2 regions of the Paenibacillus sp. ClWae2A genome follow, and region 1 is predicted to be linked to the other one. Evidence: riboswitches for the same ligand, from Rfam matches in the RefSeq annotation. Region 1 holds a riboswitch; the other holds the start of a gene.
The links. Region 1 has a riboswitch for glycine ahead of gcvT (glycine cleavage system aminomethyltransferase GcvT). Riboswitches for the same ligand answer to the same signal wherever they lie in the genome.
Positions count from the first base shown of each region.

Region 2: another riboswitch for glycine. It lies ahead of sdaAB (L-serine ammonia-lyase, iron-sulfur-dependent subunit beta); the one in region 1 lies ahead of gcvT (glycine cleavage system aminomethyltransferase GcvT).

Region 1 covers NZ_JAULSQ010000008.1:89,256-101,403, forward strand. Annotated here, with positions in the region: gene ptsP (phosphoenolpyruvate--protein phosphotransferase) at 1-70, shown strand, start outside; gene gcvPB (aminomethyl-transferring glycine dehydrogenase subunit GcvPB) at 366-1,805, opposite strand; gene gcvPA (aminomethyl-transferring glycine dehydrogenase subunit GcvPA) at 1,943-3,298, opposite strand; gene gcvT (glycine cleavage system aminomethyltransferase GcvT) at 3,295-4,431, opposite strand; glycine riboswitch at 4,648-4,748, opposite strand; glycine riboswitch at 4,752-4,874, opposite strand; gene gcvH (glycine cleavage system protein GcvH) at 5,219-5,611, shown strand; gene QVE09_RS21680 (PTS mannitol transporter subunit IIBC) at 6,032-7,486, shown strand; gene QVE09_RS21685 (BglG family transcription antiterminator) at 7,525-9,627, shown strand; gene QVE09_RS21690 (PTS mannitol transporter subunit IIA) at 9,624-10,058, shown strand; gene QVE09_RS21695 (mannitol-1-phosphate 5-dehydrogenase) at 10,055-11,200, shown strand; gene QVE09_RS21700 (cysteine-rich CWC family protein) at 11,261-11,512, opposite strand; gene QVE09_RS21705 (endonuclease MutS2) at 11,651-12,148, opposite strand, start outside.
Region 2 covers NZ_JAULSQ010000013.1:165,814-177,961, reverse strand. Annotated here, with positions in the region: partial or broken gene QVE09_RS26685 (collagen-like triple helix repeat-containing protein) at 1-851, shown strand, start outside; glycine riboswitch at 992-1,116, shown strand; glycine riboswitch at 1,121-1,256, shown strand; gene sdaAB (L-serine ammonia-lyase, iron-sulfur-dependent subunit beta) at 1,396-2,085, shown strand; gene sdaAA (L-serine ammonia-lyase, iron-sulfur-dependent, subunit alpha) at 2,075-3,013, shown strand; gene QVE09_RS26670 (YhgE/Pip domain-containing protein) at 3,275-4,489, shown strand; gene QVE09_RS26665 (helix-turn-helix transcriptional regulator) at 4,544-5,056, shown strand; gene QVE09_RS26660 (alpha-glycosidase) at 5,199-6,953, opposite strand; gene QVE09_RS26655 (response regulator transcription factor) at 7,183-7,866, shown strand; gene QVE09_RS26650 (HAMP domain-containing sensor histidine kinase) at 7,980-9,440, shown strand; gene QVE09_RS26645 (ABC transporter ATP-binding protein) at 9,521-10,435, shown strand; gene QVE09_RS26640 (ABC transporter permease) at 10,432-11,148, shown strand; gene QVE09_RS26635 (ABC transporter permease) at 11,150-11,884, shown strand; gene QVE09_RS26630 (acyltransferase) at 11,979-12,148, opposite strand, start outside.

The DNA of each region.
Region 1 (12,148 bases):
GGCTGCTAAAGCTCTGGATATGCAAACGGCTGAACAAGTCGTTGAATTGGTTCAAAGCATTAAAGCGTAATTTTGCCGGGGTTTCCTCCGGATTTGAGGTTTTTCTTTTTCCGATAATGAGCTGCATTGATGCAGCGATTTTGCCGGTATCCGCGATTCATGTGGGTATCGGCTTTTTTTGTTATGAACAGGATAATGTGATTCGGACACTGGTATACATCGGACTATAGCTTGCCTTCGTTTGAGACATGTTCTAACAGGATGATGGTGAGCTGTAAGAGTGGCATCTTTAAAGGGGAAGGCAACACAAAAAGCTCTTGCTGATTGGAACCTCAGCAAGAGCTTTCGTATTAACAATGATTTAATTAACTGCAAGCGCAGTTCAGTACAGGTTTGCGGGCTGCGGTAGTCTCATCAAGACGAGTGACCGGTGTACCATAAGGTGCGTTCAGTACCAACTCAGGTGTCTCTTCCGCTTCTTTGGCAATCCGTATCATCGTATCGATGAACCCATCCAGCGTTTCTTTGCTTTCGGTTTCTGTCGGTTCGATCATGATGCATTCCTCCACGTTGAGCGGGAAGTACACTGTAGGCGGGTGATATCCAAAATCAAGCAATCGTTTGGCAACATCCAGTGTACGCACACCATATTGTTTCAATCCCCGACCAGACATAACGAATTCATGTTTGCATACACCTGGATATGGAATCTCGTAGTAAGGTGCGAGACGGGCCATCATATAGTTAGCATTGAGTACCGCACACTCAGATACACGGCGCAATCCTTCCGGTCCATAGGTGCGAATGTAGGCATAGGCACGTACCAAAATACCGAAGTTGCCGTAGTAGGCTTTCACCCGGCCAATGGATTGATCGCCTTCACGATCGAATGCATACATACCATCATCATTTTTGATCACCATCGGTTTAGGCAGGAAGGGGATCAAACGGCTCTTCACACCGACTGGTCCGGCGCCAGGTCCACCACCGCCATGAGGTGTACTCATCGTTTTGTGCAAGTTCAGATGCACCACGTCAAAGCCCATATCACCCGGACGAGTAATGCCCATAATGGCATTGGAGTTGGCTCCGTCGTAATACAACAAACCACCAGCCTGGTGTACGATGGATGCAATCTCCTGAATGTCTTTCTCGAACAAACCAAGTGTATTCGGGTTCGTCAGCATCAATGCTGCTGTATCCGAACCAACGGCTGCACGGAGTGCGTCCAGATCGACCAGTCCATCTGCACGGGATGGAATCGTCACAGTTTCAAATCCTGCAACGGTTGCACTTGCAGGGTTGGTCCCGTGAGAAGAATCGGGTACGATGACTTTGGTACGTTGTTCACCACGACCTTCGTGGTAGGCACGGATCATCATAAGTCCAGTCCATTCTCCATGGGCACCAGCGGCTGGTTGCAGGGTTACAGCGTCCATACCTGTCAGACCTGCAAGGTCGTTTTGCAACGTATATAACAGTTCAAGTGAACCTTGAATGCTGGATTCATGCTGGTACGGATGGATTTTGGCAAAACCGTTATAACGTGCAACATCCTCATTAATCTTTGGATTGTATTTCATTGTACAAGAGCCCAGTGGATAGAATCCGTTATCTACACCGAAGTTACGACGGGACAGCGCAGTATAGTGTCGAATAACATCTACCTCGAACACTTCCGGCAGTGCTGCTGCTTCCGAACGGAGCATTTCCCGGGGAATCAACGTATCGGCAGCCTGACGAGGAACGTCACATTCTGGCAAGGAATAAGCGACACGCCCAGGGCTGCTGAGTTCAAAAATCAATGATTGTTCCGGAGCAGGAGATAAGGTTTGCGTACTACATGTTGTAACAGTCTCAGGTTGAACCGAATTGGAGACAGAGGTACCTGTTTCCGACTGTCCTTGTACCGATGTTGTCGTTGTCGTCGTCGTTTCCTGAGTCACAGCGATCCCTCCAATGCACGTGCGAATTCGTCAATCTCTTCCTTAGTGCGCCGTTCCGTAACAGCCATCAGCATATGTCCGGCAAGCTCCGGATAATCACGTCCGAGTTCGTAGCCACCAATAAAGCCTGCATCCAGCAGTTTCAACTGAAGAGTATCCAAGTCTGTTCCTTCAGGAAGCTTAATAACAAACTCATTAAATGTTGGTGCATTAAAAGTAAGGCTAACTCCAGGAATCGCAGTTAATGTATTGAGGGTGTAATGACTCTTTTGCAAATTCAGATCCGCGACATCGATCATGCCCTGTTTACCCATGATGGACATGTACACAGATGCGCTGAGTGCAAGCAAAGCTTGGTTGGAACAGATGTTGGAGGTCGCCTTTTCGCGGCGGATATGCTGCTCACGTGCTTGCAGTGTGAGTACAAATCCACGTTTGCCATTGCGATCGGTTGTCTGGCCTACAATTCGGCCAGGAATTCGGCGCATATGAGGCTGGGATACGGCGAAATATCCGCATGTCGGGCCGCCGAGTGAAGCGGCGATACCGAGGGGCTGCGCATCGCCAACAACGATGTCGGCACCCAGCTTGCCTGGGGCTTCCAGCAGACCCAGCGATAGCGGGTTAGCACTTACAACGAGCAGGCCTTTGTGCGCATGCGCGAGGTCAGCCGCTTGTTTTACATTTTCCACAGCACCAAAGAAGTTTGGACTCTGGATCATGACAGCAGCGGTATCGTCCGATATGGCAGCTTGCAGGGCATCCCAATCAGTGGCTCCATCCTTATAACCAATCTCGACAATTTCGAGGCTCAATCCATGCGCATACGCCTGCAATACCTGACGGGCTTCCGGATGAACGGTACGGGATACGATAAGCTGTTTGCGACGTGTTGCTGCTGCGGCCAGATTACCGGCTTCTGCAAAGGCAGTTGCGCCGTCATACATGCTGGCATTGGCTACAGCCATACCTGTTAATTCACAGATGTAGGATTGAAATTCGAAAATGGCCTGTAGTTCACCTTGGCTGATCTCAGGCTGATAAGGTGTGTAGGCAGTGTAGAACTCGGAACGGGAAATGACATGATTGATGACGGAAGGAACATGATGATCATATATGCCTGCGCCGAGGAAGCTGGCGTGTGTTTCGAAATTGGCGTTGGCACCAGCTTGTTTGGACATGTGACGTGTCAGTGCATATTCATCGAGTTTGGAGGATACAGGCAGCTCTCCCTGATAACGGATCTCTTTTGGAATGTCCTGAAACAGTTCCTCCAGCGTATCCACACCGATGGTTGCGAGCATGGCGCTCTGATCTTGCTCAGTCATGGGAATGTAACGGTGCTTGCTCATGCTTGGTCAGCTCCTTGAGTAGGTGTCTTTGACGTACGTGTCCGTTTATGAAAAGGGGTCTTCACGACCTCGGCTTTTAGTTTCTTGCCGCGGATCTCAATCTCAAGCGGGGTTCCCAGCGCAGCGTATTTACTGTCGATGAGAGCAAGCCCCAGATTACGCTTCAATGTAGGTGATTGTGTGCCTGTAGTAACTTCGCCAATCTGTACGCCTTCGGCGTAAATCGGATAATGAGGGCGGGGAATACCGCGCTCCAGCACTTCGATGCCGACCAATTTGCGGGCAGGCCCGTCATTTTTTTGCTGTAACAAGGCTTCGTGTCCGATAAAAGGTCCCGCATTCAGCTTCACAAACATACCTACGCCAGCTTCGAGTGGAGAGATGGTTGCCGACAATTCCTGTCCATACAGGGGGAGCCTTGCTTCAAAGCGCAGTGTATCCCGGGCACCAAGTCCGGTTGGTACGAGTCCGTGACCTTCACCGGCTTGCATTAATCCATTCCACACCGCAGCAGCCTGGTCCGCAGGTACATATAGTTCAAAGCCGTCCTCACCGGTATAACCGGTACGGGACAACAGTAATTTAACGCCGCATACCTCTGCCTGCTGTACAAAATGGAAAGGCTCAATCGAGGATACATCCGTATCTGTAACTTTCCCGATAATGTCTACAGCCAGTGGTCCTTGCAAGGCGAGCAGCGCCGTCTGCTCCGAATCGTTGGTCATGCTCACGCCAGGGATCAAGTGCTCTTGCAGCCACGCCCAATCCTTGTCGATGTTAGAGGCGTTAACAACGAGCATATAATGCTGATCTTCCAGCTTATACACGAGCAGATCATCCACCACACCGCCATCTGGGTAACACATCAGGGTGTACTGGGCTTGACCCGGAACGAGCGTGGTCACATCATTGGTCATCATTTGTTGCAAAAAAACTTCAGCCTGCTCACCCTGTACTGTGAATTCGCCCATATGGGATACATCAAACAGTCCAGCACGCTCACGCACCGCTTCATGTTCTTTCTGGATTCCGCTAAATTGTACCGGAAGCTCCCAGCCTCCAAAATCAATGCACCGTACGCCTTCGTATTGCTGATAGAGTGGGAAGAGTGGTGTTCTAAGCAAATCGGACATCAAATCACCTCGTCATGGGCCGTCAGCCGGCCGGATATACAATCGTGGATCAATGAACCAGGGTATTTTTAAATTTTTCAGCAGAGATTTTTAGTAGATAAGTATGGTAAGGCAGCTATGGCAGCGCTGATCTGAATCCTGTTTTTCGTTTTTTGGGAAAAAGGAAAAGGACAGGCCAAAGAATCGGCATGCCAAGTAGCACGCTGTATTCTAAGGCTCTGTCCCTTGTACCTGAGAGTTACCCCGCTGCCTTGTGCAGCAGGTTTCCCCTTGGGTGATCATAACGCCCGCTCAGGGCGAATAGATGCTCTCCAGAGTTGCGTCCCGTAAAAGTCCTTTTGCCTGAGAGATTCACCCCCGCTTATCGGTGGTTTACTCCTTCGGCGTTACCTCATGTACATCCCGAATCGGGTGTCACGGGTAATCTCTCCCTTTACATTCATCCGCGGGTATAACATAGTCCAATAAACACATTTACTCCTCTCATTAAAACGTGAATCCACTACCGATGTCAAGAACGATGTCATAGATCATAACTAAAAACCGAATATTTAATTTATCTTAAATGTTATTGTTCGTGTATTTAAAAAGACTACGCTTACTATTCTAATATTCACCAGTATATGAAGAAAGAGTGTAATCGGGTTACAGGATTTAGAGGTGATCAATAAATAAATTGTGAGGTATCTTGACATTTGAATCAAAAATATCATACGCTATGTTCTGGGAAAAAGGTTAAGGTCAAAGAACGCATGCACTCATTTAATGAAAAGCGAGGCGGATATCGATGAGCGAATTGAAAAGTGATTTCCTGTACAGTGAAGAGCACGAATGGGTGCAAACCGTAGGGGAGGATACTGTACGTATTGGCATTACCGAGTTCGCGCAGCATCAGCTGGGTGACATTGTGTTTGTGGAATTGCCTGACCTTGAAACCAATGTAAAAGCAGAGGACAGCATTGGAACGATCGAATCGGTCAAAACGGTTTCGGACTTGTTTTCTCCCGTCACTGGTTCAATTATTGCAGTGAATGATTCGTTGCAGGACTCCCCTGAACTTGTCAACAGCTCTCCATACGAGGAAGGCTGGATGATTGAAATCCGTGTTGAGGGAGATCTGACAGCAGCATTGTCTACATTGATGAATGCAGACGCGTATCGTAAACATACGGAAGAATAGTATCAACGAACTTGTACTTATTAACATATATTTTATAATGAATTGAAATGAACTTCATATTGTTTCGACCTGTGTGAGCCTGAGGCTTGCACAGGTTTTTTTGTGCTTTCCGAGAATGGTTTCCAATGCGGATTGAAGCAGATTGTGGATGTGAATCGCCTGATTAGACCAAGCTATAGGTTAGAAATTGATTTTGGAAATGATAAAAGTCATAGGCAAGAAAAGCCTTGTGTACCAATGGGTTCAGCCATTATGCATCCATTAAAACGATTACATAACCTAATGTTGTCATCATTGTTCATGACGAAAGTACGCTTTCATTTCATTGAACAGGAGAGCATTCTCGCTTAGGATTACAGCAGGGGAGAAATGATACCCCTTTCATAAATCATAATCACTTGATCCAAGGAGGATAATACAATGAGTAATTTGGACCAATCGTCCAATTCCAAAGGTGGGCTACGGGTAGGTGTTCAGCGTTTTGGCCGATTCCTGAGTGGTATGGTCATGCCGAATATGGGAGCGTTTATCGCCTGGGGATTAATTACGGCTCTGTTCATTCCAACAGGCTGGTTCCCTAACGAGACGCTTGCGCAGCTAGTCGATCCGATGATCAAATATTTGCTGCCACTGTTAATTGGTTACACCGGGGGTACGATGGTGCATGGTCAGCGTGGTGGTGTCGTGGGTGCCATTATGACCATCGGGGTCATCGTGGGTAGTGATATCCCGATGTTCCTAGGTGCCATGATTGCCGGACCACTGGCAGCATGGATCATCAAAAAGTTTGATAAATCGATCGAAGGTAAAGTTAGAGCCGGATTTGAAATGCTGGTTAACAACTTTTCAGCCGGTATTATTGGCGGGATCTTGGGGATTTTTGCGCTACTGGGCATCGGGCCTGCTGTAGAAGCAATTAGCAAAGTATTATCTGCCGGGGTACAAGGCTTAATGAATCTTGGTTTGCTGCCGCTGGTCAACCTAATCATTGAACCAGGTAAAGTATTGTTCCTGAACAATGCAATCAACCACGGGATTCTGACACCAATTGCAACAGATCAAGCGAGAGAGTTAGGGCAATCCGTATTATACATGCTTGAATCGAACCCGGGTCCGGGACTTGGTATCTTGCTTGCTTACTGTTTCTTCGGACGCGGAATGGCCAAATCTTCTGCACCAGGTGCCGTTATCATTCATTTCTTCGGGGGAATTCATGAGATCTACTTCCCTTACATTTTGATGAGACCGATTCTGATTCTTGCCGCAATTGCGGGTGGCGTCGCAGGTACATTAACATTCATGCTCACTGGAGCAGGACTTGTTTCAGCACCATCACCGGGTAGTATTATCGCTTATTTCCTCTTAACACCGAAAGGTGGATATCTGCCAATGCTCGCAGGGGTGCTTGTAGCAGCCGTCGTTTCCTTCCTGGTAGCAGCAGTGTTGCTGAAAACGGGTAAACAAAAGGACGAAGATCTGGAGTCCGCATCCAGTCGGATGAAAGATATGAAGAGTCAAGGAACCGTTCCAAACGCTGGCATTACGGCTAACCATCGTGAAGCAGACAGAGCCGCAGATACGGCTTCTTCTACAGTCAAAACAGACGTGAAGAAAATTGTATTCTCCTGTGATGCAGGGATGGGGTCGAGCGCCATGGGTGCTTCCATTCTACGCAAGAAGATGAAGGCAGAGGGGATTGACGTTACGGTGACCAATACGGCTATCAGTGATATCCCGCCGGATGCAGATGTGGTCATCACACAACAAATATTAACCGATCGTGCCCGCTCCGTTGCGCCGAACGCAGAACATATATCCATCGACAACTTCCTAAAAAGCCCGGAATACGATGCGCTCGTTGAACGTCTAAAGTAATTGCACGCATTCGTTTTCCCTGAGCCGGAGGCTGAGATATGAGTATTACCAAAAGACAACGTGAAATCGTGGAGTTCCTGCTGGAGCATCCACATGAAGTAACTGCTGGCGAAATCGCCGTTGAAGTAAAGGTCAGTACCCGAACGGTTCACCGGGAGCTGCAAATGATTGAACAATGGCTTGAACCTTTGGGCATGAGGCTGGAAAAAAAATCAGGAACCGGTATCCGAATTGATGCTGGTTCCGATGATCTGGCTATATTGCGCCAGCAACTAGAGGGTAAAGAATATGTAGAGTTTACGCCGGAAGAGCGTAAGCTCTTCATGCTTTGCATCCTGCTGGATGAACCGGAGCCTGTAAAGTTACTCGCCTTGGCTTCGGATCTGAAAGTGACCGTATCCACCGTAACCACTGATCTGGACGATCTGGAGTCACGAATTCGTCAGGCGGGACTGAAGCTGGTTCGCAGACGTGGATATGGCGTCAAGATTAACGGAAGTGAGACGATTCATCGCACAGCCATAGCTGCACTTGCTCTCGAATTTCTGGATGAGTCCGACCTATTCGGAAGACAGCCAGAACAGGGAGGCTCCATCGCAAACCAAAAACTGTTGGATATGATTGGGCACGGTGATGTGCTTACGGTCGAGAATGCGTTATGGCAACCAGATATCGAATGGCTGGAGAACATCCCGGAACGGCAATACATGAAGCTGCTGATTCAATTATCCGTAGCGGTTGTACGTATTCGTAAAGGCTTTGGCATTGGCCGTATACCTCCCCTGGAGAACAAGGGAGATGAAGTCGCAGAGCAGGATGAAATGAAGGTTCCACCTTATATGGCTTCCCGCTTGTGTGGTGTGTTATCGACCGAGCTGGGGCTGACATTCTCCCAAGATGAGCAAGCTTATTTTCATAGACTATTAATTGAGACAGAGCAGCGGATTCACTCTTCGCGGCTGTTGCCAATAGACGACTTGATTTTACTGGACAGGGTACATTCACTGATTGATCAGATGCAGGCGAGGACACATTACGCCTTTCATGAGGATCGTTTGCTTCGTGAAGGTTTGCTTGGTCATATGCAACCTGTAATGGAGCGAATTGAAGGACAACAGATGATTCGTAATCCGCTTTTGCAGCAGATTCGCAAGGATTATGATTCACTTTTTGAAGATGTCAAAAAATCCGTGCATCAAGCTTGGCCAGGTACAGAAGTTCCTGATGAGGAAATTGGTTTCCTGGTCATGCATTTTGGAGCTTCCATCGAGAGGTTACGTGCATTGAAACGGGAGATCAGAGCGATCATCGTGTGTACAAGCGGAATTGGATCATCACGCATGCTTTCCAGCCGATTATCCAAGGAGATTCCCGAGATTCGGATCATGGATAGCGTGTCCTGGTACGAGGCTGCCCGGATACCTACAGATCAATATGATCTTGTCTTATCTACTGTGGATCTGCCGATGGATGAGCATCAGTATTACAAAGTGAGTCCACTGCTTACTGCGGAAGAGAGCGAACGTCTGCGTCATTTTATCCGAACAACAACATTACAACGACAGCATAATAAGCCCCGTGAAACAGAGGTTCAGACGACAAGTCGTTACTCTGACCCTGATGGAATGGAAGCTATTTTAGTTGAAATCGTCCGAATTATTGGTAAGTTTCAGGTTTATCCGCTGGATAACCAGGATATCGGATTCTATAAATCGGTGTATGCGATGTGCAACGTACTCCATGGAACTGGTGTGTTGAAGGAACCGGGGGAGATCGCAAAACGGTTGGAGGCACGTGAAGCAGTGGGGAGTCAGAAGATTCCCGGCACAAGACTTGCGCTGTTTCATACACGCAGTGAGGGGATTTACAGGCCGTCCATTAGCTTGTTTCAACTCACTGAGCCACTTCTTCGTACGCCGGATGATCCGGCAGGAGTTACCCATGTCCTCTTGATGCTTGGTCCCAGAGAATTATCCAAGGAAAGCCTGGAGGTTCTCAGTGAGATCAGCGCCCTGTTATTGCAGGAAGAAATGATTACATTGCTGGAAAAGGGAATCAGGGATGAACTCATTCATTACCTGTCCCAGGAACTTGTTGGATTTTATCGTAGTAAAACCGAAATTGGAGGTCAACCATTATGAGTATGTTAACAACAGATAAAGTCATCATGAATGCGACGGCTCAGGACAAATACGAAGCGATTCGCATGGCTGGACAGATTCTGAAGGATGCGGGACATATTACCGCTGAGTACATTGAGAAGATGATTGAACGTGAAGAGATTGTCTCGACCTATGTAGGGAACGGCCTGGCTATTCCGCACGGTACAAAGGAATCCAAAGCTTTCATTTTATCCACAGGTATCTCTGTCATTCAGTATCCACAGGGTGTTGATTTTGGCGAAGAAAAGGCTTATATGGTCATTGGTATCGCGGCTCAAGGCGGGGAACATATGGAGATCTTGACTAGCATCGCGGTGATCTGTGCTGAGGATGAGAATATGGAGGCCTTGCGTCTGGCAAAAACAGCCGAAGAAGTTATCGCAATTCTGGAAAGTGAAATGGAGCTATGAAAGCCCTACACTTTGGCGCAGGTAACATTGGACGCGGGTTTATCGGATTGATCCTCTCCCGTGCTGGCTATGAGGTGGTTTTCTCCGACGTGAATCAGACCTTGGTAACCGCTCTTCAGCAACGGGGGCAATATACGGTGGAACTGGCTAACGAGAGCAAGGATCAGGAGACCGTCACAGGTGTAAATGCAATCGATGGAACCCAACTGGAGACGGTTGCCCAAACTGTTGTGGAAGCAGATCTGATTACAACTGCAGTGGGCGTGGGTGTGCTGAAACATATTGCACCAGGTATTGCGAAAGGACTTGAGAAAAGATTGAATTCCGGTCCTGCTCAAAACCCGCTTCACATTATTGCTTGTGAGAACGCCATTGGAGCCAGTACACAGTTGAAAGAGCATGTATATGCTCTGCTCAATGAAGAAGTGCGTTCCCTTGCAGATCAGTACATTTATTTTCCCGACTCGGCCGTAGACAGGATTGTGCCTATTCAGCATCATGAAGACCCTTTGCATGTACAGGTTGAGCCTTTTTACGAGTGGGTGGTGGATCGTTCCCAGATGGCTCCTGCATTCAAACCGGTTGAGGGCATTCTATATGTCGATGATCTGGAGCCGTATATCGAACGAAAGCTGTTCACTGTTAATACAGGACACTGCGTTGCAGCGTATATTGGTAATGTACACGGGTATGACACAATTCAGAAGGCTATTGCCGATGAAAAGGTGAAATCGATTGTCTACGGTGCTCTGCAGGAAACGGGAAAAGTTCTGGTAAAGCGTTTTGCATTCAACCCGGAAGAGCATGAGCAGTATATTGTCAAAATATTGGGACGGTTCGTCAACCCGTATCTTACCGATGAGGTTACTCGAGTTGGTCGTTCCCCGCTGCGCAAGTTGTCTCAAAATGATCGTCTGGTTCGCCCGGCCCTTCAGGCCTATGCGGATGGAACCGAAACGACCTATCTGACTATGGGCATGGCAGCAGCCTGCAAGTTCGACGTCTCCGATGATCCGGAAGCAGTTGAACTGCAGGGCATGATCCGCGAGAAGGGGATTACAGCAACCCTCCACCATTATACGTCCATGGATGAGCATCATCCGGTGCTTGAACAGGCTGTTGCCCAGTATAACCAAATGTAAGAACAGTGGTAGCCAGCTAACAGTATAGATGATGCATGATGAAGAAGAGCCATACAGTTGTTAACTGTGTGGCTCTTCTTTTGGTTGTCTTTTATCGGTATATTCATCCAAACAGCGTTGACATATACACGATTTTCGGCGCTGCTCTGCCGGAATGCGGTCGAATACACCCTCGGGAAAAGTAGCCCGGTTACACCAACATTCCGAATGAGGATGTCCTGCGGCGTAGGAACAGCGATTAGCTTCGCCGCATAACGGGCAGACAAGAACATCGATATGGATGTGCTCTTGATCGTCTTGTTCTGCAGACATGGGGTTCTTCCCTCCCTGTGGAATAGCTACGAGCTGAAGTAAACATACTGGTCCCAGTATAACAGAAATACGCCGGTGATTATGGATTTCACTCTGTAAATATGACTTCCAGTTCACCACATCTGTTTCTCCCATCGGCTATTCTTCAGGCGGTAATTCGATTTGCAGACCTTCCACATGTTTGCGTCCCATCAACTTACGCTTCTTTCGATTTTCCTTTGTTTCTAGCACAATGTCCAAGTCATAATCGTCACCCGGATATAGCTCATTGGCAGATATATGCAGGGTCAGGCGTTTCTTATGGATTTTAACTTTGTGTCCACGTAGCATGACCCCGATATTTCCACGGCTATCCTCCACATCACAGACGATGCCCGACTGATTAAGATAGGCCGCATACACCCGATCTCCTTTGCGAAAAGTTTTGGCAGGAGCAGGAGAATCGGACTCTCTGGTTGTTGTCTTTTTGTGGAGAGCGATTGAATCCTTTGAATGCTTCGACTGATTCCGCTTGGATAACTCTGCTGGGCCGTCTGCTTCTGTAACGGAACGATCAGGTGTCAGGGCCGGAGTTTCCAAAGGGGGTGATGTGAACACGAATGTACGATCTCTTGAAATACTTTGATCGGACAGGGA
Region 2 (12,148 bases), on a different contig from region 1:
GAGTCACTGGTGTTACAGGTGCGACGGGCGTGACAGGGACGACAGGAGTCACTGGTGTGACAGGTGCAACGGGAACGACCGGAGTCGCTGGCGATACAGGTGTAACGGGAGCAACCGGATTCACTGGAGTTACAGGTCCGACAGGCGTAACGGGAGCGACCGGAGCCACTGGGGTTACAGGAGCGACAGGCGTGACGGGAACAACCGGGACGGCTGGTGTAACCGGAGCAACGGGAGCGACCGGAGCCACTGGGGTTACAGGAGCGACAGGCGTGACGGGAACAACCGGGACGGCTGGTGTAACCGGAGCAACGGGAGCGACCGGAACCACTGGGGCTACAGGAGCGACAGGCGTGACGGGAACAGCCGGGACAGCTGGTGTAACGGGAGCAACGGGAGCGACCGGGGCCACTGGTGCAACAGGAGCTACCGGATCGACAGCAGCAGCTGCTCCTGCAGATTCTTCCCTGTTTGCTGATAGTCAGACAACGGCGTTGCCTCTTCCATTGACCGGTGAAACAACCATTCAGACCCTCAATGTACCCGTGGTGGCAGGTCAACGCGTTAAAATCGATAATAGTACACAAGTAGCAGTAGTTGTAGGGTCTAACTGGAGTATTGCGTATAACATTAACCTGAGGCGTAACGGAGTTCTAATTAATCAATTGCAACTCTCAAGGACCGGGAATGCTGCGGGAACGTTGAGGTTTCTTTCTTCTAACACTTACGTGGATACTTCTCCTGCGACAACGACTAACGCATATACGATAAGTATTGAATTTACGACAACCAGCAACGTCACGAGTGCCTCAGCGGAAGTGAGAAATGTGAATGCTATTCGCTTCAGTTAAAATAGACATTGGACTTATGGTAATTACACGTTACTTTTGTTGACATATATGATATTGTACATTACTCTATGGGTATACACGATCAAAAATTTAGAAATGTACCATTCCGATTAAGAATCAAATTAAGATAATACAGCGGATGATAACGAGCGGGAGAGACCTGAGTTAGCTGAGCAAAATGGCTAGTGTTCAGGCACCGAAGGAGCAAGCTGCTGCGCACCCGGTGCAGTGGTTAATCTCTCAGGTAAATGTACCATCGTTGGACGCAACTCTGGAGAGTGCGCGAACTGCGCCACCCAAGGGGTATATGATCAGTCATTCCGGTGACCTTGTCTGTAACCACAGGCAGTGCACCTTGTCGTGAGACACTGCTGATCGTGAAACTCTCAGGTATCGAGGACAGAGAGAGGGCCTAAGGCCTTCTGCTGTCCTTTTTTGATGTCATCATATCCAAAATAAGGGACATTGTGGATGGAACTCCTGGATCGAAATGACGAATACATTTTACAAATATGAATCATGATTATTAATGGAGGGTTACAAGGTGCGATTTAAAGATGTTTTCTCAATTATTGGTCCGTCGATGACGGGGCCTTCAAGTTCACATACAGCTGGAGCAGCAAGGTTAGGGAGAATTGCTCGTCAGTGGCTAGGGTGTACGCCTGAACGTGCCCGGCTGACGTTATACGGTTCATTCGCTGATACGTATCAGGGGCACGGAACAGATCTGGCACTGATCGGCGGTCTGCTGGACTATGTCACAGACGATCCACGTATCCCGGATGCGGAGCGATACGCAGAGGAAGCGGGCATGGAGGTTGAGTTTTATACAAGTGGCCTGCCTGCTCCTCATCCAAATACGGTCAAAATTGAGTTGTGGCATGGAGAACGTGCCTGCTCCTTGATCGGTGCATCCATTGGTGGTGGTAGTGTATCGGTGCATTCGATGAATGATTTTCGTGTTCAGATTAGTGGTGAGTTTCCGACACTTGTTCTGCGGCATGCAGACAAAGCAGGGGTGCTTGCGTCGGTAACGTCCACGATCAGTTCATCCGGGGTTAACATCGGCTATATGCAGGTGGACCGGAAAGCCCGTGATGGCGAAGCACTTACCGCGATGGAAATGGATGGTGTGCCTAATCCTGATATGCTCAAGCGTCTAAAGGAGCTGGACCATGTGCTGGACATTCGTGTTATCGATTTGAAGAGAGGAGTTGATTCGGATGCGGTTTAAACATTTGCACGAGCTGAATACGATCTGTACAGCAGAATCCAAAACCATCGCTCAGCTAATGATCGAGGAGCAGGTTCAGGAGACCAATACACCGGAAGCGGATGTTGTGAAGCAGATGTCTGAATATTATCAGGTGATGAAGGAAGCGGTACGCAAAGGGTTAACGGAAGATACAACATCACGCAGTGGATTAACAGGTGGAGACGGTAAAAAAATGGCCGAGTACATTCGCAAGGGTGAGACTTGCTCAGGTGATGCTTCCGCACTTGCCATGGCGTATGCCCTGTGTGTATCTGAAGTGAATGCCTCCATGGGCCGGATTGTGGCAACACCAACGGCAGGTTCCTGCGGCATTATCCCGGGTGTGTTTATCAGTTCACAGGAGCGGTTTGGCTGGACGGACGAACATTTGGTGAACGGGTTGTTCTGTGCGGGAGCAATTGGTTATGTTATTGCCAACAATTCATTTATCTCAGGTGCGGAAGGTGGCTGTCAGGCGGAAGTGGGTTCCGCGATTGGCATGGCTGCGGGTGCCATGGTTGAACTGCGTGGAGGTACACCGGAGCAGGTCGTTCATGCCGTAGGCTTGGCGTTAAAAAATACACTGGGCCTGATCTGCGATCCGGTCGCAGGCCTCGTTGAAATTCCGTGCATCGTCCGTAATGGACTGGGTGCAGTTACGGCGCTGGCTGCGGCTGACATGGCCCTGGCCGGAGTGCGTAGTGCCATTCCGTCAGATGAAGTCATCGACGTCATGCTGGAAGTAGGCAGTGCGATGCCGAGCCGCCACCGGGAGACAGCCCAGGGCGGGTTGGCCCAAACGCCAACAGGCCGCAAAATGATGCAGAAGCTGGCTAAACCAAAGGCAAAGCGTGCCGAGCCTGAGCCAAAGTCCCCTGCTGGAAATGATGTAGAACCTAAGGTGTAACAGGGATTGATATGAATTAAATCTAACGCTAACCCGTGGAACCTTGAGCCTTGATTATTACAGTTGAAGTAGAGCTCCCTGCGTGATATGAAAAGCCGATACCAATCTTCCTAGTGAAGAGAGGTATCGGCTTTTTTTGTCTTTATCCAACAAAGAAAAATAAAAATATTGACGATCTATATATCAAGTTGATATATTAACAAATGTTATATATCAACTTGATATATATAAGGCGAAACAAAACTAAAGGAGATGGATAGAATGAAAGGAATTATCCAGACGAGTCTGCTGTTTTTGAAAAATGGAGCTACTATTGTGGGTTTAATTACGGCCGTGCTGTTTCAGGTGTTTTTTAACATCATCTGGCTTAGTGGATACGATCACGTTAATGAGAGAATGACTGAGCTAGCTGTAACTATTGTGAATGAAGACGGGGCTGCAGCTGAGCCTTTGGCCGAGTCTTTGGCAGCGGGTCTGAATTTCGAGATCAAACCATCTGAATCGATACAAGAAGCGAGACAGATGTTAACGGACCGGGATGTATACATGATCATTGAGATTCCATCAGGTTTCATGCAGCAGGCAGAAGACTTGTCGAAGCCGATGGCAGTTAAGTATGTGATGAACGAATCGAATGTGGCTACCGTGAAAAGTGTGATGCAGAACGTAGCCGCACAAGTTACAGCGACATTGAACCGTGAAGTACAACAGGAGGCTATTCACGGAGTGCTGAATCAATCCGGTATGACTGCTGATCAGGCCGATGCGTTGGCGCTGGGGTTATCTTCACGTGTTGAGGCAGAGGTGGAGCGGCAGAATCCTGTTGATAATTTTGCTTCCTCGATGGTACCGATGTTGATTGTAACGGCTACGTTTACCGGAGCGATGTTGCTAACCATGAATCTGCAAAAGGTTTCTGGTGAACTGAGTGGCAGGGCAGGGAAATGGGAGCGCTTCTGGGCACGTAACATCGTTAATCTTGGTGCGGCATTTATCGTTTCGCTCGTTGGCTCGGGTATGATGCACATTATGGGGGTATCATCAGCAGACGGTTGGTTCATGTTATGGCTGTTCCAGTTACTAATCACCATATCTTTTCTATTCATGGCTCAATTGAGTTTGCTGTTGCTTGGCAATGCTGGAGCTTGGTTAAACAGTGCGCTGTTACCTCTGCTTATGCTGTCCTCGGGATCAACGATTCCGCGAGATGTAATGCCTGAGTTCTACCAATTTATCGGTCATTATCTCCCAGCGACTTATGCTGTAGAAGGGATGATGAACCTTGTGCTCGGAGGAAACGGAATCGGCCGGGATGCGATGTTGCTCGCCGTAATCGGTGGTGTAACACTGACTCTGGGTGCGCTTTGCACCTGGATCAGACGCTCCGGCCCGGTACGTTCTGAAGCTCGTAGGGAGGACCAGCCTGCTGCTGTGCCTGTTGCACTGAAAGCAACCGTTTCGTCATCTGATCATTGAACAAGGGGTACTGATTGTGATACGTTAAGGGGAATGGAAAGGAGCGGTACACCGATGAACACGCAGCATGTCATCCTCGGAATACTGCACAATCAGCCAAGTTCCGGATACGAGATCAAGCAGTACTTTGAACAATATTTTTCATTTTTCTTTGATGCCAGCTTTGGCACCATATATCCTACACTTGCGAAGATGGAAAAGTCAGGATTGCTGACTAAGGAATCGGTGAAGCAGGAAGGGAAACCTGATAAGAACGTGTATTCATTGACCCCTGAAGGAGCAGCGCAATTTCACGCCTATTTAATGAGTCCTTTGGAAGCTGAGGTATTTCGTTCTGATTTTCTGATGCGTTTGTACTTCGGAGAGTTGGCGGATGAAGATACCGTAACGGGTTGGATCTCGACCCAGTTGAAGCGCAAGGAATTGTTATATGCTGAACTTCAGCGCCAGATGGAAGAATTCGGTGAACACATTTCGCCTGCACAGCGTCTGTGTCTGCAAGTGGGGCTTGTACAATATGAGGCCACCATCCAGTTGCTCAAGGAACAGCTGGTTCAGCCAGAGTAATCCATGGTCATAATGAATAACGTCAAAATCAAATAGGCACTCATCAGATCCGGAACAGGTCTGTGAGCGCCTATTTGGTTTTTATATTCCGATGAAGTGCACCCATGTCCGGTCTTGCATAAAAGCAAATACATCTTGGTGTTTATGTGAGACTAGTACTCAGTACGGCATATCCATACGCGGGCAGTTCAATGGCGAGCACGCCATCTTCCTTGGCGGTACGATGGTTTCCGCCGAATAACTCGGTCCATTCCTCGTCACCAGCCTCCAGCTCGACAATAGCCGTCTCTTCTGATCGATTGAACAGAACCAGAATGCGTTCCTCCTCATTTTGCCGCTCAAATACCAGTTGGCTGCCATCAGGACGAGCCTGCAAGAAACGAACGGTGCCTTCTGCACGCAGGGCAGGATGAGCATGACGCAGGGCGATCAGTTTCTGATAAAAGTCGAACAGCTCTCGGTCCTGCTTCGCTTCATCCCATTCCATGCATTTACGGCAGCCCGGATCATGTTCGCCGTCCATGCCAATCTCGTCTCCGTAATAGATGCACGGAGCACCCATATAACTGAACTGGAACAACGCAGCCAGCTTCATCTTGCGCTGGTCACCTTCACACAGCGTGAGCAGCCGCGGGGTATCGTGGCTGTCCAGCAAATTAAACGCCACTTCGCTGGCCTGAAGCGGGTAACGGGACAACTGTCGCCCGATGGAGTTCGCGAACTGTTCGGCGTGCATCGTATTTTTCACAAAGAAAGCATTCACGGCATCGGTAAACGGATAGTTCATAGACGCATCGAACTGGTCGCCTTGCAGCCAGGAAGAAGACTCGTTCCATACTTCCCCCAGAATATAGGCATCCGGATTAGCGGCTTTGACTACACGGCGGAAATCACGCCAGAATGCATCATCCACTTCGTCTGCCACATCCAGTCGCCATCCGTCCGCACCCACTTCCTTGATCCAGTACTCGGCAACCTCCAGCAGATAGGCCTTCACCTCGGCATTCTCCGTATTCAGCTTTGGCATGTGCGCTTCGAATCCGAAGGTCTCATAGGTAGGAATGCCTTCCTTCACGTCCAGCGGGAATTCATGTACATGGAACCAGTCCTTGTATTTGGATTGTTCTCCGTTCTTCTGCACATCCACAAACGGCGCAAATGTCTTCCCGGAATGGTTGAACACAGCATCCAGAAGTACGCGAATTCCACGTGCATGGCACAGCTCGACAAGTCGTTTCACGGTATCTGCATCACCAAAATGCCGATCTACCCGCAGGTAGTCTTCGGTATCGTATTTGTGATTGGTGGTGGCTTCGAAGATGGGTGTGAAGTAGATCGCATTAATGCCAAGATCGCTGATGTAATCCAGGTGGTCGATCACGCCCTGAAGGTCACCGCCGAAGAAATTGAAAGGTGTCGGCTCGCCACCCCACGGCTCTACCTTTTCTGGACTAATATCCGGGTTGCCGTTGGCAAATCGTTCTGGAAAAATTTGATAGAACACGGCATCCTTAACCCATGCAGGGGGTGTGAATACAGCTCCGGCATGAATATAAGGGAACTGGAACATACGACCCGGATCGTCCGGTTCTTCTTTCTGGAAGTCCGTCTCGGTCATCCAGATCTGTTCGTCTCCGTTTTTGAGCAGAAAAGTGTACTTCAATCGGTGGTAGGGAGGTTTCACCTCACCCTCGTAATAATCGAACATGGAGTCAGAGGTGAACTTCGTTAAGGGAACCAGCGCTTTGGTTGCATCCCACGCATATTTATCCCCGGTCAGGGCATGTACCTCGGTCAGATCATTCTTTTTGGCACGCAGGCGCAGGTGGATTGTATCTTGGTCATAGGCATAGGCCCAGTTTCGTTTCGGTTGATGATAGATGGCTTCCAGCAGCATAATGAAATTCCTCCCGTCAGGTGTAGAACTGATATGTACTTGGTAGACTTGATTGATATAACAATCCTCCACGTTAATGGATAAGTTATAATTAGCATGTGTGGTCACGTATAGGAATTCAACATTGTTTCAACAAGACATGAATCCATATGTTATAGACAGCTTTTATTATGATGATGCTCAGATATATCATTAACCCAATGGGGACAGAAAGGAAACGAATATTCGGATGAAAACCAAACTGTTATATATTGAAGATGATACGGAAATTGCGACTTGGGTCAGAGCCGATCTGGAGGAGCGCGGTTATGAGGTGGTATGGCTGGGCAGTGGCGAAGGTGCAGCGGAGGCTGCTGTTGGTTGCTCACTCATTATTCTGGATGTCATGCTGCCCGGGCTGGATGGATTTACGGTGGGCCAGCGACTGAAAAAAGAACATCCCGCCGTGCCCATTGTCATGCTCTCGGCCAGAACGTCCATTGACGACAAATTGCATGGTCTTGATTTTGCCGATGACTATGTCACCAAACCATTTCATCCCGATGAATTGGCAGCGCGAATTGAGGTCCAACTGCGTAAGGCGGGAACTGCGGTCTCATCGGATTCAGCTCTGAAGCTGGATCATCTCTCCATCTATGAGAAGGACAACCGGATCGTCAATGAGGAGACGGGGGATGAGATTGTTTTATCGGGAAAACAGTTCCACATCTTCGCCTATCTGCTACGACATATGGGCATGATTCGAACCAAAGAGCAGATCTATGAAGCCGTCTGGAACGAGCCCTATCTGGATGGAGACAAGACTTTGATGGTACATATTCGACATCTACGCGAAAAGCTGGAGCTTGATCCGGCCAATCCGGTCGTTATTCAGACGGTCCGCGGTGTGGGATATCGTGTGAAGAAGCCATGATCCGACGGTTCAGAGCAAGGAAGACGATGAATGGAGAATGGAAAGGAGAACCGCGCATAGATCCTAAGCATAAGCAAACCAAGCAGGGCAAGCTACGCTTTGGGCGGTCCTTGATGTCCAGATATATCATCCTGATTCTGGCGGCCGTATTATTCGTGCCCGTCGTTCTGCCGATCATATCCATCATTTATGTGGTCGTGGTGAATAACACAAATACGAATCAAACGGCACCCTATGGTGATGTTACCCGGATCAGTAACCTCTGGTCGCGTGAAGCAGAAAATCTAGATGGTGCTTCAGATGAGGAAATTAAGGCCCGTTTGGAGCAATTACATGCATCTTATCCCAAATCTTCCATGTATCGTGTGAATGCTAACGGTGAAACCCTCTTCATTATCGGTGGTGAGGGTGTAACCATTCAGAAATCCACATCCCCGGACGGCAGGACAGACACAACATTGAGATGGTCACTGGACTCCGGGCAAACGGCAGAGACTCGAATTCCAGCCATATGGAATGTGAACAACACAATACAATTCATGAAAGAAGCTTCCTTTCGCGATCCATTGACTGTAGTTGCATATATTGGCGGGGCTGAACAGGACAAAGGACAGGGCTTCATGATCATTGAAGTGCCCCGATCACTTCTGCAAATGACACAGAGTAACTGGCCGATGGAGCTCCTGTATCTCGGCATTGTCATGATCATCATCTTTCTGAGCTTCATCATGATGTCGATTCTCTTCTTCGCACGCATTCGCAAACGACTTATTCGTTTGCAGACGGCCATGATGACCACGGGCAAGGAGGGCATCCCGCTTCCGGTAGATATCCGCCGGTCAGACGAAATTGGTCAACTGGAGGAATCATTTAACCAGATGGTGTATCAACTGTCCAACAGCCGCCAGCGTGAACGCGAGGAAGAACAATTACGCAAACGTCTCATTGCCGGGCTCTCCCATGATCTGCGTACCCCGCTAACGGTGATTCGTGGACATATGCATGCTTTGCACAAGGAAGAGCTGAGCGAGCAAGGTGACCGTTCATTACATCGCATGGAATCGAAGATGGAGGACCTCGGTGGGCTCATTGACAACATGTTATCCTACAATTTGCTCACAAGCGGGAAATATACGCTGAAGCTGGAAGAGAAAGATATGCTGCGGATTGTCAGGGAAACGGCGGCGGCCTGGTACCCGGTCTGGGAGAAAGAGCAATTTGAAATTGATATTGACCTGCCAGAGGAACCGCTGATCTGGCATATGGATGAACAGGGCATGCGCCGTATTCTCGATAATCTGTTCCAGAACGTGATCCGACATGCTGCCAGCGGGAAGTATATTGGCATATCGACCCAGGAGATTCAGGGTGAGACAGCCATCGTTATTCAGGATCGGGGTCCGGGAATGCAACAGGATTCCGACACCAAAGGCACAGGTCTGGGCTTATCCATTGTAGATCTGTTGATTCGTGAGATGGGACTGCGCAAGCGGGTAGACAGTTCCGATGCGGGTGTCCAGACATATATCTACAGTGGTAAGGGAAACAGTGGAAACAACCAACCGCTGAGATAGCTTTTTTAAACTAAACTTAAACTAGAGACTACTTTGGCTTTAACCTTGGAAGGTTACGATAGTTCCGAGGTGATCATACAGTGAGTGAAAATATTATTCAAACGGCGAATTTATGGAAAACATACCGGGACCGTGCAGCGGTCCGTGAACTTGATCTGCATATTAAAAAGGGAGATATTTACGGCTTCCTCGGTCCCAACGGTGCCGGCAAAACAACAACGATTCGCATGCTTCTCGGCTTAATTAAACCAACCAAAGGCGTGATCCGTATCTTTGACAAGGATATCCGCAAGGATCGCATGGATATTCTGCGCCGTGTGGGCTCATTGGTCGAATACCCGTCCTATTACGGACATCTGAACGCAGTAGAGAATCTGGAAACCTTGCGCCGCATTATCAATGTCCCGAAATCAAGAATTGCTGAAGTGCTATCCATTGTAGATCTTACTAAGGATGCCAAACGTTCAGTGAAGGGGTATTCCCTTGGGATGAAGCAACGTCTGGGGATTGCCAGCGCTTTACTGGGTGAACCGGAGCTGCTGATTCTGGACGAGCCAACGAATGGGCTTGATCCTGCCGGCATTCAGGAGATTCGGGAACTGATCAAACGCATGCCTCTGGAACATGGCATTACCGTTCTGGTTTCCAGCCACTTGCTGAGTGAAGTCGAACAGATGGCAAGCCGCGTTGGTATTATCCGTGAAGGCAAGATGGTGCTTCAGGATACCATCGCAAGTCTGCATAGTCAGACGGGTAGCTCTATCCGGTTAACGGTTTCCGAGCCGGAAGAGGCTATGAAGCTGGCGAGAGAACAGGGGCAATTTGGCCAGCGACAAGGATCTGCGTTAACGTTCCCTTATATGGATAACAGTTCAGTGGCACTGCTTGTGCGCCGATTAATTGAGCAGGATCATGATGTGTATCGTGTAGAGGAACAGCGTCAGTCGCTGGAAGATCTGTTCATGCGGGTCATTGGCGAGGGGGCTTCCATATGACCGGGCGTGCATTATCGTCAGACTGGCTCAAGATTCGGGGGAAAGGGATCTGGTTTCTTGTCTTTCTGGCCCCTCTTGGATTGACAGCGATGCAGGCGCTTAATTTTGGCTTACGGTTGGACTATCTGAAAGAGCAGTATGCAGATAACCTGTGGGGCGGATTATTGGGCAATGTGGTTGTCTTTGTGCCCTTGTCTCTGATGCTGGGAGCAACCATTCTCAGCTCCATGATTGCTAATGTTGAGCATGAACAGGGATCGTGGAAACAGTTGCTCGCGATGCCGATTTCCAGACCAGCCGTGTATTTAGCCAAGTTCTTGCTTGCTTGTGTGCTGCTGGTGATCTCCTGCCTGCTGCTAACCGCAGGAATTGTAGGTCTGGGTCTGATCCTCGGATTCCATGCCAGTGAGATCCCTTGGACACATGCGATCAAGCTGGGGCTATTGCCTTTGGCTGGTGCACTTCCGGTGTTGTCACTGGAGTTGTGGCTTACGATGGTTAACAAAAATCAGGCGCTTCCCGTCACCCTGGGCATCGTTCTCGCGATAACGGGCATGTTCTCGCTCAGTATCTCACCGAGCTTTCCGCTCGCATGGGCACAGATGGCCTGGAATGGGCCCAATCCATACCTCTATGCAGGCATGGGAGCAGGTCTTGGGATATTGATCCTGTTGATAGGTATGGTGCATTTTAGCCGGAAGGATGTGGCCTGATATGAGCTTTGCGACAACGTACTTCCGAATTTTGTCCGCTGAACGATTGAAAATGGGCAAGTCACCCATATGGCTCCTGATTCTGCTGAGTCCACTCATTGCGCTGCTCATCGGACTGTTGTCCACGCCATCGGGGAATTGGCAGGTATTGATGACCACGATGGTTTTCCTGCACGGATTGTTATTGTTACCGATGCTGACTGGTGTGTTTACGTCCTTTGTCTGCCGTTTCGAACATGCAGGGGGAGGGTGGAAACAGATGCTGGTTTTGCCACTCACACGTTCAGGTGTATATGCAGGTAAGCTGACGATTGTACTCATGCTTCTGGCGGGTACGCAAGTATTGTTGCTGATGTCCATTCTGCTGGCAGGCATGGTTCACGGCATTACGATGCCGGTACCTTGGGGATTCTTGGCGAGCAAACTGCTGCTTGGGTTGCTGGCCTGTGTACCCTTGTCTGCCTTGCAGATGTTTGTTTCCCTGGTGTGGAGCAGCTTTGCCGCACCGCTCGCGCTGAATTTTGCACTGACAGTGCCGAATATTCTTATCGTAAACTCGGCTACATATGGGCCGTATTATCCATGGGCACAACCGATGATTCTGATGACACCAATGGATGGGGGAGGTTTCGGAGCCTATAATGTACCACTGATGACAATGCTGGCAGTTGTCGGAGGCAGTGCTGTTATTTTTATTGGAATCGGCATGATGTATTTTGCAAAAAAAGAAATCTGAATAATCCATTACGCACTTGGTTATCGTAGATCAAAATCCTCTTTAAGCAAAACATGCAAAGCTCTATTGTATGTATGCTTCAGGAGGATTTTTTCTAATGTCTTACCCACCCATCATGAATGGTCAGCTCCCGAATGATTTTGGCTGGTGCCCCGGCTACAAGTGTATTTTCGGGTACATCTTTGGTTACCGTACTTCCTGCTGCCACGACTGCATTTCTGCCAATGGTCACTCCGGGCAGAATGAGCGCGCCTGTACCGATCC